4 regions of the Mesorhizobium sp. M1027 genome follow, and region 2 is predicted to be linked to each of the others. Evidence: predicted binding sites of a transcription regulator. Region 2 holds the regulator's gene; each other region holds the start of a gene.
What was found. Region 2 encodes LexA, which represses DNA repair genes until DNA is damaged. Its sites were predicted from a motif close to TGTTCNNNNTGTGTTCNG; they were not measured.
Positions count from the first base shown of each region.

Region 1 (3,844 bases), on a different contig from region 2:
CGGCGGTCGAAATTGCCGAAGCATGGCGTGCGCTCGGCGAAGCGGGCGATCTCCTCATGAATGGCGGCCGGCAGCATCAGGCCCGAATAGAGCCCTTCTGTGCGCAGCGCGCCGACGACGGCATCGCGGTCGACGCCGGCGAACATCGTTTCACCGACATTGCGCGCCGGCGGAACGGGCTTTGCGCCGCGCCAGTGCAGGCGCCGCGCCGGCATGGTGCGGGCCAGCATGAACATCGGCAGCCATGCCGGATTCTCGCGAAGGTCGGAAAGATAGGTCGGGATGCGGGCGGCGATGCGGCGCAGCGTACCGCCGTTGCGTGCGATCGCCTCGAGGCTTGCAGCGCCGGACTTGTCGGGGCTTGAAAGGGTCATCGGGGTCCTCAAATGTCGAGGGAACAGCATCGACGACAGTCGTCGCCGCCGCTCCGGCACACCCCAAACCCATTCGCCCGTTTCGCATGGAATGGTAACCCCCGGCCAGATTTTGTGCAATGCACAATAAGCGACGACCCGCCAGAAAATTGCTTGGGCGGCATTCCCTAGGCCGGGATGGTAAGCCGTCACTTCCGCGGCGCCACCCAGATCTCGGCGTGGAGCCTCCTGGTCGCTAAGCCGCGGGCGATCGCTTCGGCGCTGCGGGCGCTCTTAGACAGCGCGGCGGCCTGACGCTTGCTGATCACCAAGCCTTCGGCGAGAGCGCGATTTCCGGCAAAGACGCGTGACAGGAAGGGCGCGCGGCTGCCGCGTGCCCGCGAAAATCGCGCCGCCATGGTTTGCCTGGCGGTATGGGCGACGACCTCGTCGATCCAGCCCTCCCCCAGCCGCGCGCCCGGTTCCAGCAAGAGCAGCCAGTCGCCCTTGGCCTGCCTGATGCCGACAGCAATGCCGCCGCTGACATAGTGGCAGCCGGCATGTTCGGCGACGCGGTGCGTCTGATCGGTCGAGCCGGTGTCGCAGACGAGAACGTCGCGCACCACGCCCTCGACCGCGCCGCCGATCAGCGAGGCGAGCGTGCGGGCAAGGCCCTCCTCGTCATTCAGGGTTTCGATCAGGACGCTGAGCATGTTTAGCCCAATAGCGGAAAGCGGTGGGCAGCGCCAGTTTTTGCGGCGCGCCGCGAGAAAGTTCTTGCTTTGTTCTCGTCGATGCGATAGGAATACATTCATGAGCAGAGCGATTCGACAGCGGGCGGACAGTCGCTGGGAAAGGGCCAAAATGGAACAGATCGTGCGTGCCGACATTGCCGCCTTCGGCGCTGGCAGGGCCGAGATGGCGAATGCGATGATCGAGCAGAGCGGCATGCGCGTCCGTCCGGACCGCAATCGCGGCAGGTCGGCGGGCATCAATCCGTCCGGCCGTTTCGAGCCGGTCAGCCGGCATGTGTTCGATGACGGCTGGAATTCGCTGGAGGAGCTGCCGCCCTTCAGGACCGAGGTACAGGTCGAGAAGCCGCGCACCATCATCACCCGCAACGAATCGCCCGATATCTCCTTCGACCGCTCGATCAATCCCTATCGCGGCTGCGAACATGGCTGCGTCTATTGTTTCGCGCGGCCGACGCACAGCTTCATGGGCTTGTCGCCGGGGCTGGATTTCGAATCGAAGCTGTTTGCCAAGCCGGATGCAGCGCGGTTGCTCGACAAGGAATTGTCCAGGGATAATTACCAGCCGCGCACCATCGCCATAGGCACCAACACCGATCCCTATCAGCCGATAGAGAAGCAATACCGGATCATGCGCGAGATCCTCGAAGTGCTGGAGGCGCGCGGCCATCCGGTCGGCATCGTCACCAAATCGGCACTGGTGACCCGCGATATCGACATTCTGTCGCGCATGGCCGAGCGCGGGTTGGCCAAGGTGGCGCTGTCGGTGACGACATTGGACAGGATGCTGGCCAGAACGATGGAGCCGCGCGCGTCGACGCCGACCAAGCGGCTGGAGGCGATCAGACAGCTTTCGGACGCCGGCATTCCGGCCTCGGTGATGGTCGCGCCGATCATCCCCGGACTGACCGACCCGGAAATGGAGCGCATCCTCGATTCGGCGCAGGCAGCGGGCGCGCGTGAAGCCGGCTATGTGCTTCTGCGCCTGCCGCTGGAGGTCGCGCCGATCTTCAAGGACTGGCTGCTGCGCCACTATCCCGACCGCTATCGCCACGTCATGTCGCTGATCCGTTCGATGCGCGACGGCAAGGACTACGATTCGGAATGGGGCAAGCGCATGAAAGGCTCCGGCCCCTATGCCTGGCAGATCGGCCGGCGTTTCGAGATCGCCGCCAAACGGCTCGGCCTCAATGCCGAACGGCGCTCGCTCAGGACCGACCAGTTCGTCCCCGCTGCCAAGGCAACCGAGCAGCTGATGCTGCTGTGACAAAGCGTCTCGCGCCAGCCGCTTTGAAGCGGCCGCAGCAGGCGAAAAATCCCGTCCGGCCTGTCCTGTCCCCGGGCTTGCAGACGGTAGCCCCCTCCTAGTCCGGTGCCCCGCCCGACCCGGAGGGGACTTGCGGAGAATCGGAGCCGATGCGAACCTCGCCGCACCATGGCTCGCCCGCGTTCCGATTCTCCGCTTCTCTTCGAAGTCGTCGAGAAACCCGACTTCTCGTTCGAGACGAGAGCGATGGCCGAAGGCCTTTGGCCGGTGGCGGGGATGGACGAGGCCGGCCGCGGCCCACTCGCCGGGCCGGTGGTGGCGGCAGCGGTGGTGCTCGATCCCGCCAACATCCCCGACGGTCTCGATGATTCCAAGCGGCTGACGCATTTGCAGCGTGAGGCGCTGTTCATGAAAATCCTCGGCTCCGCACTCGCCGTGTCGATGGCCTCGGTCAGTGCCGAAGGCATCGATGCCTCCAACATTCTCAAGGCCAGCCTGGAGGCGATGCGCCGTGCAGTGGCCGGCCTGTCAATCCGGCCGAAGCTGGCACTGGCCGACGGCCGCGACGTGCCGCCCGGCCTGCCCTGCGAGGGCAAAGCGCTGATCAAGGGCGACCAGCGCTCGCAGTCGATCGCCGCAGCCTCGATCGTCGCCAAGGTGTTGCGCGACCGCATGATGTGCGGCTGCGGCAGCCATCATGCGCGTTACGGTTTCGAACTGCATATGGGCTACGCCACTGTGCGCCATCGCACGGCGATCGATCTGCACGGGCCGGTGGCGCGGCTGCACCGCGCCTCCTTCGCGCCCTTCCGGTTCGGCGGCACCGAGGTGCTGGAGGAAGAGGTTTTTTCGGGTTTGGATTGAGCGATTCGGCCAGGCGTCATCCCCCTCGAGGGACCCTCGATGGGGAGATGGTCGGCAGGCCAGAGGGGGTCGCCTCGCGTGAAGCGCCAACGTTCTCTTTCGTCCCAGTGGCGTCGCGCCAGGACGTACCGACCCCCTCTGTCGCCTTTGGCGACATCTCCCCCTCAAGGGGGGAGATTATGCGCTCTGCCGCTTTCGCCAACAAAAAAGCCGCCGGGTTTCCCAGGCGGCTTTCGATGAATTTCGCGACGAAGTCGCTTAATTCAGTTTCGACTTCAAATCCTGCAGGGAGGCGTTGAACAGGTCGGCGCCGGCCTTGGCGTCGATCTTGCCGGCCAGCAGCGCGCGCGCGGCTTCGACTGCGATGTCGACAGCGCTGGCGCGCACTTCGCCGATCGCTTCGCGCTCGGCCTGGCCGATCTTCTGCTCGGCCAAGGCGGTGCGCCGGGCGACATAGTCCTCGGTCTTCTTGTGCGCCTCGGCGGCAAGCATGTCGGCTTCACGCTTGGCGGCGGCAACGATGGCCGCCGCCTCCTGCTCGGCTTCCTTGCGCTTGCGCTGGTATTGGCCAAGCAGCTGCTGTGCCTCTTCGCGCAACCGGCGCGCCT
Region 1 covers NZ_JAMYMW010000009.1:212,479-216,322, forward strand. The annotation lists gene NKH50_RS19130 (phytanoyl-CoA dioxygenase family protein) at 1-374, opposite strand, end outside; gene NKH50_RS19135 (glycosyltransferase) at 563-1,066, opposite strand; gene NKH50_RS19140 (PA0069 family radical SAM protein) at 1,218-2,372, shown strand; gene rnhB (ribonuclease HII) at 2,541-3,236, shown strand; gene NKH50_RS19150 (F0F1 ATP synthase subunit B) at 3,495-3,844, opposite strand, start outside.
Region 1: the regulator LexA is predicted to act here: its motif matches at 1,126-1,143, upstream of NKH50_RS19140 (PA0069 family radical SAM protein).

Region 2 (3,844 bases):
TCGACAGCTATTTCGCCGGTATCGGCGGCAGCGGCTTCTTTCTCGGCAATCCGAAAGTCGTGGCTTCGGGCAGCATGCCGCTTGCCGCGCGGCTTTCTTCCGCGATCGAAGACGCGCGCGAATCCATCGCCGACCATATCCGCAGCCGCATCGGCGGCGCCGAGGGCGAGATTGCTGCTGCGCTGATCGTTGGCGTGCGCGCCGGCATTCCCGAGGAGATCAACGAAGCGATGCGGCGTACAGGCATCTACCACATCATCTCCATCTCGGGGCTGCATATGGCGTTGGTCGCCGGCACCATCATGGCGCTGCTACGCGGCGCCTTTGCGCTGTTTCCCGACTTCTCATCGCGACGGCCGGTCAAGAAATATGCCGCAGCCGCCGCGCTTTTTTCGATTGCGGCCTACCTCGTCTTTTCCGGCATTGTGGTAGCGGCCGAACGCAGCTTCATCATGCTGGCGGTGATGCTTATCGCCGTGCTGTTCGACCGGGCCGCGCTCACCATGCGCAACCTGGCGATCTCGGCCATCGCGGTCATCGTGGTGTCGCCGCACGAGGTGGTCGGTCCGAGCTTCCAGATGTCCTTCGCCGCGACGGCGGCCCTTGTCGGCGCCTATGCCGGCTGGTCCGACTACCGCGCCGGCAGGGCCACCACGCCGCCGCCGCGGCGGTCGCCGCTACGCCTCGCCACGCGAAAGGTCCTGCTGGGCATGGGCGGCCTGGCGATGACCTCGATCATTGCAGGGAGCGCCACGGCGCTTTTCGCCATATGGCATTTCCAGCGCGTGGCGCCGCTCAGCCTGTTCGCCAATCTGGCCATCATGCCCATCGTCTCACTGGTCGTCATGCCCTTCGCCGTCCTCAGTGCGCTGGCGATGCCGTTCGGCGCGGATGGGCCTTTCCTATACGTGATGGGCAAAGGGCTGACGGCGATGATCGCCCTGTCCGGGTGGATCTCCGAGCGCTCGCCGATCGATGCGGTCGGACTGATTTCGCTGAGATCTGTCCTTTTGGTGACGATCGCCCTCGTCATTGCCAGCATGGCGACGACCTGGTTGCGGCTCGCGGCACTTCCTTTTGCGCTCGCCGGCTTGCTAACGACAACGCAGACGCGCGTACCCGACGTATTGATCTCGGAGGACGCACGGCTGGTCGCGCTGCCGATCGGCAGCGGTGAGCTCGCCGTCAACCGGGCACGCCCGAATGAGTTCACGATCGACAACTGGAAACGCGCGCTCACATCAGAGGCTATCGTCGCGCCGGAAACACCTGGAAAGAACGATCCGCAATTCGACATTGCCGATCCGGCCGACCTACCGCCGGGCATGCCGTTCATTTGCACGGACGGTCTCTGCCTCGCCAGGCATCCATCCGGCGCGATCATTGCGCAAGCCAAGGACCGCGATACCGCACGGCCAGCCTGCGCCTTCGCCAGCTTGATCGTCATCGACGACGCCACCGCCCATAATCCCTGCTACTACGACCGGCTGGTCCTCGTCGTCACCAAACGGCAACTGGCGCGCGCGGGAAGTGCGGCCGTCTATTTCGATCCACAAGCGGCAACACGCGCCGAAATCCGCTTCGCCGTCGAAAAATCATACCGGCCCTGGCACGTGCAGCGGAAATTTTCACGCGCGGCGCGCGGCCTGCCGCCATACCGCAGAGCCGACAATCCAAAAGCCGGCACCAAGGGCGCAACTCAGTAGCGGCGGATCAGCCCAACGAGCTTGCCCTGCACCTTGACCCTGTCTGGTCCGAAGATGCGCGTCTCGTAGGCCGGATTGGCGGCCTCCAGGGCGATCGAGGCGCCCTTGCGGCGGAACCGCTTCAGCGTCGCTTCCTCCTCGTCGACCAAGGCCACCACGATCTCACCGGGGCTCGCCGTATCGGCGTTGCGGATGATCACCGTGTCGCCGTCGAAAATGCCAGCCTCGATCATCGAATCGCCTTTGACCTCGAGCGCATAATGCTCGCCGCCCATGATCATATCCGGCGGCACCGAAATCGAATGCGTCTGGTGCTGGATAGCATCGATCGGCACACCAGCGGCGATGCGGCCCATTACCGGGATCGAAACGGCGGCGACGACATCGTCGTCATTGCCGGCTGCAGGGACGCGCGACGATGTGGGCTTGCCCTGCCGAGGGGCACCTTGCCCAAGACTGCCCTGGATGACACTCGGCGAGAACTTGCGTGCCGCATTGAGGCCGGGGGCGATCGAGTCAGGCAGGCGTAGTACCTCCAGCGCACGGGCCCGGTTGGGCAAACGGCGAATGAAGCCGCGCTCCTCCAGCGCCGTAATCAGTCGGTGGATTCCGGATTTGGAAGCCAGGTCGAGCGCTTCCTTCATCTCGTCGAAGGACGGTGGGATACCGCTTTCCTTCAACCTTTCGTGGATGAACATAAGCAGTTCGTGTTGTTTGCGTGTCAGCATAGCGACCCCCAACAGAATCAGAAAACAAACCCAGAACAGACACTATCTGTTCCAGTTGTGTTCCGCAACTGTTTAAAGTTTAATGAATGCGTTAAGGCTCGGGAAACAAACGACGTCCCCTACCGGCGTACCGTATTTTCGCCGCCGCGAGCCTCATCGCCTTGATTCTGCTTTCGTTTGCGCCGTTCTGGCCTCCTAGAAGGCGGTACTGGCATCGGCCGTCGGTCGGCAAAGGGCACGGAAGTGAACCCCTATCGACTGTGCGGTTTGGTCAATGCGCCGTGAACGAAACGAACTCAAAACGCCAACCTCGGGCTAACTCCAGGTTTCCACCGCCTGGTCAGGCTGCTTCTCGCCGGTGGAGCCTTGCACGCGCAACCAGGTAATAGAAGAACAGAAGAACAGTTGATGCGTGTCCGGCGTTGCGTTGGATTTTTTGGGGGAGCAGGCAAATCATGACGGGAATTCCCGATCTCGTGGCCGTAAAGGCGATGGATGCCGCGGATCCGCTGGGCGCGATGCGCGACCGCTTTGTCTTGCCGCAAGGAGTGATCTATCTCGACGGCAATTCGCTAGGAGCTGCTTCACGTGCCGCTTTCGATGAATTGTACAAGGCCGCGACCGAAGAATGGTCGCATGATCTCATCCGCGCATGGAACACGGCCGGCTGGTTCAACATGCCGCTTGAACTTGGCGACCAGCTAGGGCGCCTGATCGGTGCCGCGGTCGGCCAGACGGTGGTCTGCGATACGACGTCGGTCAACATCTACAAGCTGCTGCACGCCGCCATGGCCATGCGACCGGAGCGGCAGGTCATCGTCGCCGAGGGCGATAGTTTTCCGACAGACCTCTACATGGCTGAGGGTGTGGTTTCGACGCGAAAAGATGCGCTGCTGCGCCTCTCGGGGGTCGACGCGCCGACCATCGAAGAGCTGATCGACGAACGCACCGCGGTGGTGCTGGTCAACCACGTCAACTACAAGTCGGGCGAACTGCGCGACATGCCGACGCTGACGCGCAGGGCTCAGGAAGCCGGGGCGATGATCGTCTGGGATCTCTGCCACACCGCCGGCGCGATGCCAGTCGAGCTCGACAAGGCAAACGCCGATTTTGCCGTTGGCTGCACCTACAAATATCTGAATGGCGGCCCGGGCGCGCCTGCCTTCATCTATGTGGCTGAGCGGCATCTTTCCGACATCCAGCAGCCGCTCACCGGCTGGTGGGGCCATGCACGGCCCTTCGCCTTCGAGCCAGGCTATGCGGCCGGCACCGGCATCCGCCGGTTTCTGTGCGGCACCCAGCCGGTCCTGTCGATGCGCACGCTGAAGGGCGCGCTCGACATCTGGAACGATGTCGACATGACGGCGGTGCGCAAGAAGAGCATCGCGCTGGCGGATCTGTTCATCGAGC
Region 2 covers NZ_JAMYMW010000001.1:727,518-731,361, forward strand. The annotation lists gene NKH50_RS03475 (ComEC/Rec2 family competence protein) at 1-1,706, shown strand, start outside; gene lexA (transcriptional repressor LexA) at 1,700-2,434, opposite strand; gene kynU (kynureninase) at 2,890-3,844, shown strand, end outside.

Region 3 (3,844 bases), on a different contig from region 2:
AAGATCCTGTGGATGTTCGCCATGCTGATGAAGGAGACGCAGCCGCTGCGTTTCTTCGGCGCTTTTTCGGTGTTCTTCCTGGCATCAAGCCTGTTTCTGATGGCGCCGGTGCTGATCGAGTTCGCCGAAACCGGGCTTGTGCCGCGCATGCCGACGTGGGTACTGTCGGTCGGGCTGCTGCTGCTGTCGATGCTGGCGGCGGTGACCGGGGTAATCCTCGATTCGGTGTCGCGCGGCCGGGCCGAGCAGAAGCGTATCTTCTATCTGTCGATGCCTTCCGGCCGCGTCGAACGTGAACGCGCAAGTGCGCTCGCGACTTTGAAGACCGGACCGCGCAAGACCCCGCGGGCGGCTTAGAGCCCTAAATGGGACGCCTCGCCCGCTTCATTGTCGCCGGCGGCATCGGCTTCGTCGCCGACGCGGCGGCGCTTTGGCTGGTGTTGGCGATAGCGCCGCTTGGCCCCTTCGCGGCTCGCATCATCTCGATCGGTTTTGCCCTGTCCGTCACCTGGCTGATCAACCGCCATCTGACCTTCTCGCCTTCCAGCCGCGGCGTCGCGCAAGAGGGCGCACGCTATGGCGGCGTCGGCATTGCCACCAGCCTCGTCAATTATCTCGTCTATTGCGCCATGCTGTTCGCGCTGCCGATGGTGCCGCCGCTCGTCGCCCTTGCGGTCGCCTCACTGGTTGCCATGGCGCTGTCCTTCCTCGGCTATTCCAGGCTGGTCTTCGACCGCTGAACGCACATCGCATTGGGGCCTGCGCCAAGCGAAGCGCAGCCTTATCATGACCTTGGCCGATTGGCAGAGGCCGCCGATTTCCTTATATCGCTCTCGTCGATGCATCGGCCCGAAAAATCGGAATCTATTTTCGGAAAGCACGATGCATAGATTCAAGAATGTTGGAGCGTATGTGCGTCCAGGTGGACGCACGTCGCTCCAAGTGCGCCGGAGAGCACCCATGCCCCTGAAAGTCGCCGTCCAGATGGACCACATCTCCACCGTGTCGATTGCCGGCGACACGTCGTTTGCGCTGTCGCTGGAAGCGCAGCGGCGCGGGCACCAGCTGTTCCACTACACGCCCAACCGGCTGTCGCTGCGCGATGGCAAGGTGTTTGCCCGTATCGAGGCGATGCAGGTCCGCGACGAGAAGGGCAATCATTATTCGCTAGGCGAAGAAGTCCGCACCGACCTATCGGAGATGGACGTCATCCTTTTGCGGCAGGATCCGCCTTTCGACATGAACTACATCACCACCACGCATATCCTCGAGCGCATCCATCCGAAGACGCTGGTGGTCAACGACCCGGCCTGGGTGCGCAACAGCCCGGAAAAGATCTTCGTCACCGAATTTCCCGACCTGATGCCGGATACGCTGATCACCAAGGATCCGCTCGAGGTCGCCGCCTTCCGCAAGGAGTTCGGCGACATCATCGTCAAGCCGCTCTACGGCAATGGCGGCGCCGGCATCTTCCACCTGCATGAGGCCGACCGCAACCTCGCCTCGCTGCTCGAAATGTTCGGCCAGATGTTCCGCGAACCCTACATCGTGCAGCGCTATCTCAAGGAGGTGCGGGCTGGCGACAAGCGCATCATCCTGATCGACGGCAAGCCTGTCGGCGCCATCAACCGCGTGCCGGCCGAGCACGATTCGCGCTCCAACATGCATGTCGGCGGCCGCGCCGAAAAGACCGAGCTGACGGAACGCGAACGCGAGATCTGCGCCCGCATCGGCCCCTCGCTGAAGGAGCGCGGCTTCATCCTTGTCGGCATCGACGTCATCGGCGACTACATGACCGAGATCAACGTGACCTCACCGACCGGCATACGCGAAGTGCAGCGCTTCGGCGGCGCCGACATCGCCAGCCTGTTCTGGAATGCGGTGGAGGAGAAGCGCAGCTAGCCTCGCTTCGCGAGCGGCCGCGTTGCAAACCATCGCAGCCGTTGCGTTCAGCCGTTCCCCAAATGTTCTTGCCTTCGCCGGAAATCTGTGGTTGTCTCCGGTGACGCCGTTCGCGGCATGATCGCAAAGGCTTGGGGCAAAAGCCTGCATCCGGGGTGAAGACATGGTGGCGCGGGTTCGCACGGTTGCTTTCCAAGGCATCGAGGCCGTGCCGGTCGACGTGCAGGTGATGATCGCGCCGGGCAAGGTCAACATGCACATCGTCGGGCTGGCCGACAAGGCTGTAGCCGAAAGCCGCGAGCGGGTGCAGGCAGCACTTCATGCATCCGGCCTGTCGATGCCGTCGAAGAAGGTCACCGTCAATCTGGCACCCGCCGACCTGCCGAAGGAAGGCAGCCACTACGATTTGCCGATCGCGCTCGGGCTGATGGCGGCGCTCGGCGCCATTCCGGGCGACATGCTCGCCGGCTATGTCGTGCTTGGCGAATTGTCGCTCGACGGAACCATTGCCGCGGTGGCCGGCGCGCTGCCGGCGGCGATCGGCGCCAATGCCGAAGGCAAGGGCCTGATCTGCCCGTTCGCCTGCGGGCCGGAAGCGGCCTGGGCCGGCAAGGATTTCGACATATTGGCGCCGCGCAGCCTGATTGCCATCGCCAATCATTTTCGCGGCACGCAGGTTCTGTCACGGCCGGAAGCCGGCATCCATGCCGCGGCGCGCGACCTGCCCGACCTTGCCGACATCAAGGGCCAGGAGACCGCCAAGCGGGCGCTGGAGGTGGCGGCCGCCGGCGGCCACAATCTTTTGATGGTCGGGCCGCCGGGGTCGGGAAAGTCGATGCTGGCGCAGCGGCTGCCGTCGATCCTGCCGCCGCTGGCGCCCAGGGAATTGCTCGAAGTCTCGATGATCGCCTCGGTGGCCGGCGAGCTCGGGGAAGGAAAGCTCACCGACCGGCGGCCGTTCCGCGCGCCACATCATTCGGCTTCGATGGCGGCGATGGTCGGTGGCGGGTTGCGCGTGCGGCCGGGCGAGGCCTCGCTCGCCCATCACGGCGTGCTGTTCCTCGACGAGTTTCCCGAATTCTCGCCGCAGGCGCTCGATGCGCTGCGCCAGCCGCTGGAGACCGGCGACTGCATGATCGCGCGCGCCAATCATCGCGTCACCTATCCGGCGCGCATCCAGCTGGTCGCGGCGATGAACCCGTGCCGCTGCGGCATGGCCGGCGAGCCGGGCTATCGCTGCCTGCGCGGCGACCGCTGCCGCACCGACTACCAGGCGCGCATTTCCGGCCCGCTGCTCGATCGCATCGATCTCAGGATCGAGGTGCCGGCGGTCTCGGCCAGCGATCTGATCCGGCCGGACCGGGCGGAGAAGAGCGCAGCTGTGGCACTACGCGTCGCCCGCGCCCGTACGATCCAGCGTGAGCGTTTCGAACGGCTCGGCGCGACCTCCGCCACCACCAACGCGCATTGCTCGCCGTCGGTCATCGAGGAGATCGCCATGCCGGATGCCGCCGGCCTGTCGCTGCTGAGGGATGCCAGCGAAAAGCTCGGCTTTTCCGCACGAGCCTACCACCGCGTCTTGAAGGTGGCGCGGACACTGGCCGATCTTGAGGCCAGCGAGACGGTCGGCCGCATCCATCTGGCCGAGGCGATTTCCTACCGCATGAGTTCGGAGCGGATGGCACAAGCGGCGTGAGGGACGCTCCCCTCCCCCTTGAGGGGAGGGTGGCCGCGAAGCGGCCGGGTGGGGTCAGTGGTGGGACCCTCGGCCTTGCTGTATTTCGAAACCGATCCGCGTGCGGAGCGTTGCCGTGCTCTTCCCGAGGCGCATCGTCAGAATGGGCGTCAGCGCACTGCACCCAGGACCCCTCCCGGCCCTTCGGGCCACCCTCCCCTTGAGGGGAGGGGGACGCTGGCGACTATCGCTCCTGCCCTTTCGCCT
Region 3 covers NZ_JAMYMW010000006.1:6,654-10,497, reverse strand. The annotation lists gene NKH50_RS12885 (glycosyltransferase) at 1-357, shown strand, start outside; gene NKH50_RS12880 (GtrA family protein) at 366-740, shown strand; gene gshB (glutathione synthase) at 961-1,902, shown strand; gene NKH50_RS12870 (YifB family Mg chelatase-like AAA ATPase) at 2,066-3,598, shown strand; gene NKH50_RS12865 (malate synthase G) at 3,822-3,844, opposite strand, start outside.
Region 3: the regulator LexA is predicted to act here: its motif matches at 1,955-1,972, upstream of NKH50_RS12870 (YifB family Mg chelatase-like AAA ATPase).

Region 4 (3,844 bases), 590 kb from region 2:
CACCGAGGAAGGCGACGCCGCCGGCAGTGATCATCGGCCCGCCAATGCCGGGCACGCCGACCTTGAACGGCAGCGGCAGCGGCGTCATGTCGTAGACGGTGCCGTTGCGATGCTTGTAGACGATCTTGCCGGTCCGAAGGTCGGCACCCGCCACATAGCCCCAGGGCGGCGCCTGGCAGGGAATGCCGAGCGGCGACAGGAACGGCTTCAATATCACTGCGTAAGGCGCACCCTCATTGCGGTTCAGGCCTTGTTCGCTGCCCTTGGTGTCACCGGGCGGCGGCACGTCGGCGCGCGGCACCAGTTTGGAGATGAACGCCAGGTATGTCGGCATGCCGAACATCACCTGCCGGACCGGATCGACTGCCACACCGCCCCAGTTGAAGGTGCCGAAATTTCCGGGGTAGATCAGCGAGCCCTGCAGCGATGGCGGGGTATAGCGGCCCTCATAGCGCAACTTCCGAAGCTCGATCCGGCAGGCCAGCTGGTCGAACATGGTAATGCCCCACATGTCGGCGCCGGTCAGCGGTTTCGGACTGAAGCTCAGGTCCGAGAACGGCTGCGTCGGCGAGGTATGGTCGCCCTCGATCGCGCCGCCGGGTGCCGGCACTTCCTTGACCGGAACGATCGGTTCGCCACTGCGCCGGTCGAGAATATAGAGGTCGCCCTGCTTGGTCGGCCCGACCAGCGCCGGCACCACGCCACTTTCCGTGGTGATGTCGACCAGCGTCGGCTGCGCCGGCACATCCATGTCCCAGAGATCGTGATGCACGGTCTGCCGCACCCAGCGCAATTGTCCGCTGTTGAGATCGAGCGCGGTGATCGACGAGGAGAATTTCTCGTCATTGGCGCTGCGCCCGGCGCCGAGCTGGTCCGGCGTCTTGTTGCCGAGCGGCACATAAAGCAGGCCGAGCTTTTCGTCGGCGCTTGCCGTCGACCACATGTTGGGCGAGTTGTTGGTGTAGGTCTGGCCCGGCGGCAGCGGCGTTGTCTGGTCTGGATTGCCGGAATCCCAGTTCCACAACAGCGCGCCTGTGTCGGCATCGTAGGCACGGATGACCCCGGACGGCTCCTGCGTCGAATAATTGTCGTTGACCGCGCCGCCGACGATGATCTTGTTGGCGACGATCAGCGGCGCCGAGGTCGAATAATAATAGCCGGGCTTCGGATATGGCATGTTGGCTAGCAGGTTCAGCGTGCCACCCTCGGCAAATGTGGGGCAGACTTGGCCATTCGCCGCATCGAGGGCGATCAGCCGGGCGTCGGATGTCGGCAGATAGATGCGTGTGGCGCAGGGCTGGCCGGCGGCGATCTTGGCGTCGGCATAATAGGACACGCCGCGGCAGGTCTGGTGCTGGCGGTCCTTGTTGAGCTTGACCTGTGGATCGAAGTGCCATTTCTCCTTGCCGCTCGCGGCATCGATGGCGATGGCGAAATTATGCGGCGTGCAGATGTAGAGCGTGTCGGCAATCTTCAGCGGCGTCACCTGATAGGTCGTCTCGCCGATGTCGTCGGGCCCTTTCACGTCGCCGGTTTGATAGGTCCAGGCCGGCTGCAGATTGGCGACGTTTTCCGGGGTGATCTGGTCGAGCGGCGAATAGCGCTGGCCATAGGGCGTACGGCCGTAATAGTGCCATTCGCCGGGCGGCACATTGCCGCCGAGATCGGCCGTCGGCGTCACCTTGTCGGTGTTGAGTTCACCCGTAATATCCTTTGGATCGACCGTCATCGAATAACCGGCGACAGCAAGCGATGCCAGCACGGCGAGGATAAGCGGTGCGCGTCCGTCGGGACCGGTAAGCCCGCGCCGCGCCCATGGCGTCAGCAGCCATAGCGCGACAAGCACGATGATGCCGCCGCGCGGGCCGAGCTCCCACCAGTCGAAGCCGATCTCCCAGACCGCCCAGGCGAGCGTGCCGAGCACGATCGCCGCGTAGAGCCACAGCGCGGTGGATCTGCGCCTGTAGAGCAGCCAGGCCGCGACAAGGAAAGCTAGACCGGCGATGACGTAATACCAGCTGCCGCCCAGCGTCACGAGCCAGATGCCGCCGCCGCCAAGCGCCAGGCCGATGAGGAAAAGGATCAGGGAGGTGATGACCACAGCCAAGACGGTGCTCCTTCGACTGGTGCGCTCCGCGACGCGTCCATGGGCAACCCGGCATTGCGCTCCTGCCCCGAGCACAACTTTCTCCGGCCCGCCTCCCCTGTCAAGCAAGCTCGGCGTTTTGCGGCGCCAGCCCGTCGCAAGCCCGGCGTTTTGGTTAGCAGACCTATTCAGATTGTGAGTCTACCGACTGGACAGAGAACAAAACGGAGACGCTTCTGGCCTTTCGCTGCCGAATCACTACATTCGGGGAGAGATGTCCGGCTTTTCGGAAGACATGCCCTTTTTTGACGAACCGAACGCGCGGCCTGTGGCCCCGTCGGGCATTGCCGCGCGCGCCATGGCTGCCCGCAGCAACCAGAACAACGCGCCCGATTATCTCAACGGCCTCAACCCCGAGCAGCGGCTGGCGGTGGAAACCACCGAAGGCCCGGTGCTGGTGCTGGCCGGCGCCGGCACCGGCAAGACGCGGGTGCTCACCACCCGCATCGCCCACATCCTTGCCACCGGCAAAGCCTTCCCTTCGCAGATCCTCGCCGTCACCTTCACCAACAAGGCGGCGCGCGAGATGAAGCAGCGCATCGGCCTGTTGATCGGCGAAGGCAATGTCGAGGGCATGCCGTGGCTCGGCACCTTCCATTCGATCGGCGTCAAACTGCTGCGCCGGCACGCCGAGCTGGCCGGGCTCAAATCCGACTTCACCATTCTCGACACCGACGACGTGGTGCGCCTGATCAAGCAGCTGATCCAGGCCGAAGGGCTGGACGACAAGCGCTGGCCGGCCAAGCAGTTCGCTCAGATGATCGACGGCTGGAAGAACAAGGGCCTCGGTCCCGCCGACATCCCCGAGGGCGATGCCCGTGCCTTCGCCAACGGCAAGGGCCGCGAGCTCTACAAAGCCTATCAGGAGCGGCTGCAAACGCTGAACGCTTGCGACTTCGGCGATCTATTGTGCCACCCGATCCGCATCTTCCGCGCCAATCCGGACGTGCTGAAGGAATACCACAAGCGCTTCCGCTACATCCTCGTTGACGAGTATCAGGACACCAACACCGCGCAATACATGTGGCTGCGGCTGCTGGCGCAGCGGCCGCAATCCTCCCCCCTTGAGGGGGAGGTGCCCGCGAAGCGGGCGGAGGGGGTTGCCGCAGAAGGCACCGCTAGAGCGTCGAGCACTGCCGCCGGTAGGTCGAGCACTGCCGCACGGACCCCACCCGACCGGGCTTCGCCCGGCCACCCTCCCCTCAAGGGGGAGGGAAGCCCGCGCCTGTCCACCGTAAATATCTGCTGCGTCGGCGACGACGACCAGTCGATCTATGGCTGGCGCGGCGCCGAGGTCGACAATATCCTGCGCTTCGACAAGGATTTTCCTGGCGCCACCATCATCAGGCTGGAGCGCAACTACCGCTCGACCGCGCACATCCTCGGCACCGCCTCCCACCTCATCGCCCACAATGAGGGCCGTTTCGGCAAGACGCTGTTCACCGAAAAGATCGCCGAGGACGACGAGAAGGTGCATGTCCACGCCGCCTGGGATTCCGAGGAGGAGGCCCGCGCCGTCGGCGAGACGATCGAGGCCTACCAGCGCCAGAAGCACAATTTGAACGATATGGCGATTCTCGTCCGCGCCTCCTTCCAGATGCGCGAATTCGAGGACCGCTTCGTCACGCTCGGCCTCAATTACCGCGTCATCGGCGGCCCGCGCTTTTATGAGCGGCTCGAGATACGCGATGCGCTGGC
Region 4 covers NZ_JAMYMW010000001.1:138,669-142,512, reverse strand. The annotation lists gene NKH50_RS00605 (glucose/quinate/shikimate family membrane-bound PQQ-dependent dehydrogenase) at 1-2,107, opposite strand, end outside; gene NKH50_RS00600 (ATP-dependent helicase) at 2,361-3,844, shown strand, end outside.
Region 4: the regulator LexA is predicted to act here: its motif matches at 2,302-2,319, upstream of NKH50_RS00600 (ATP-dependent helicase).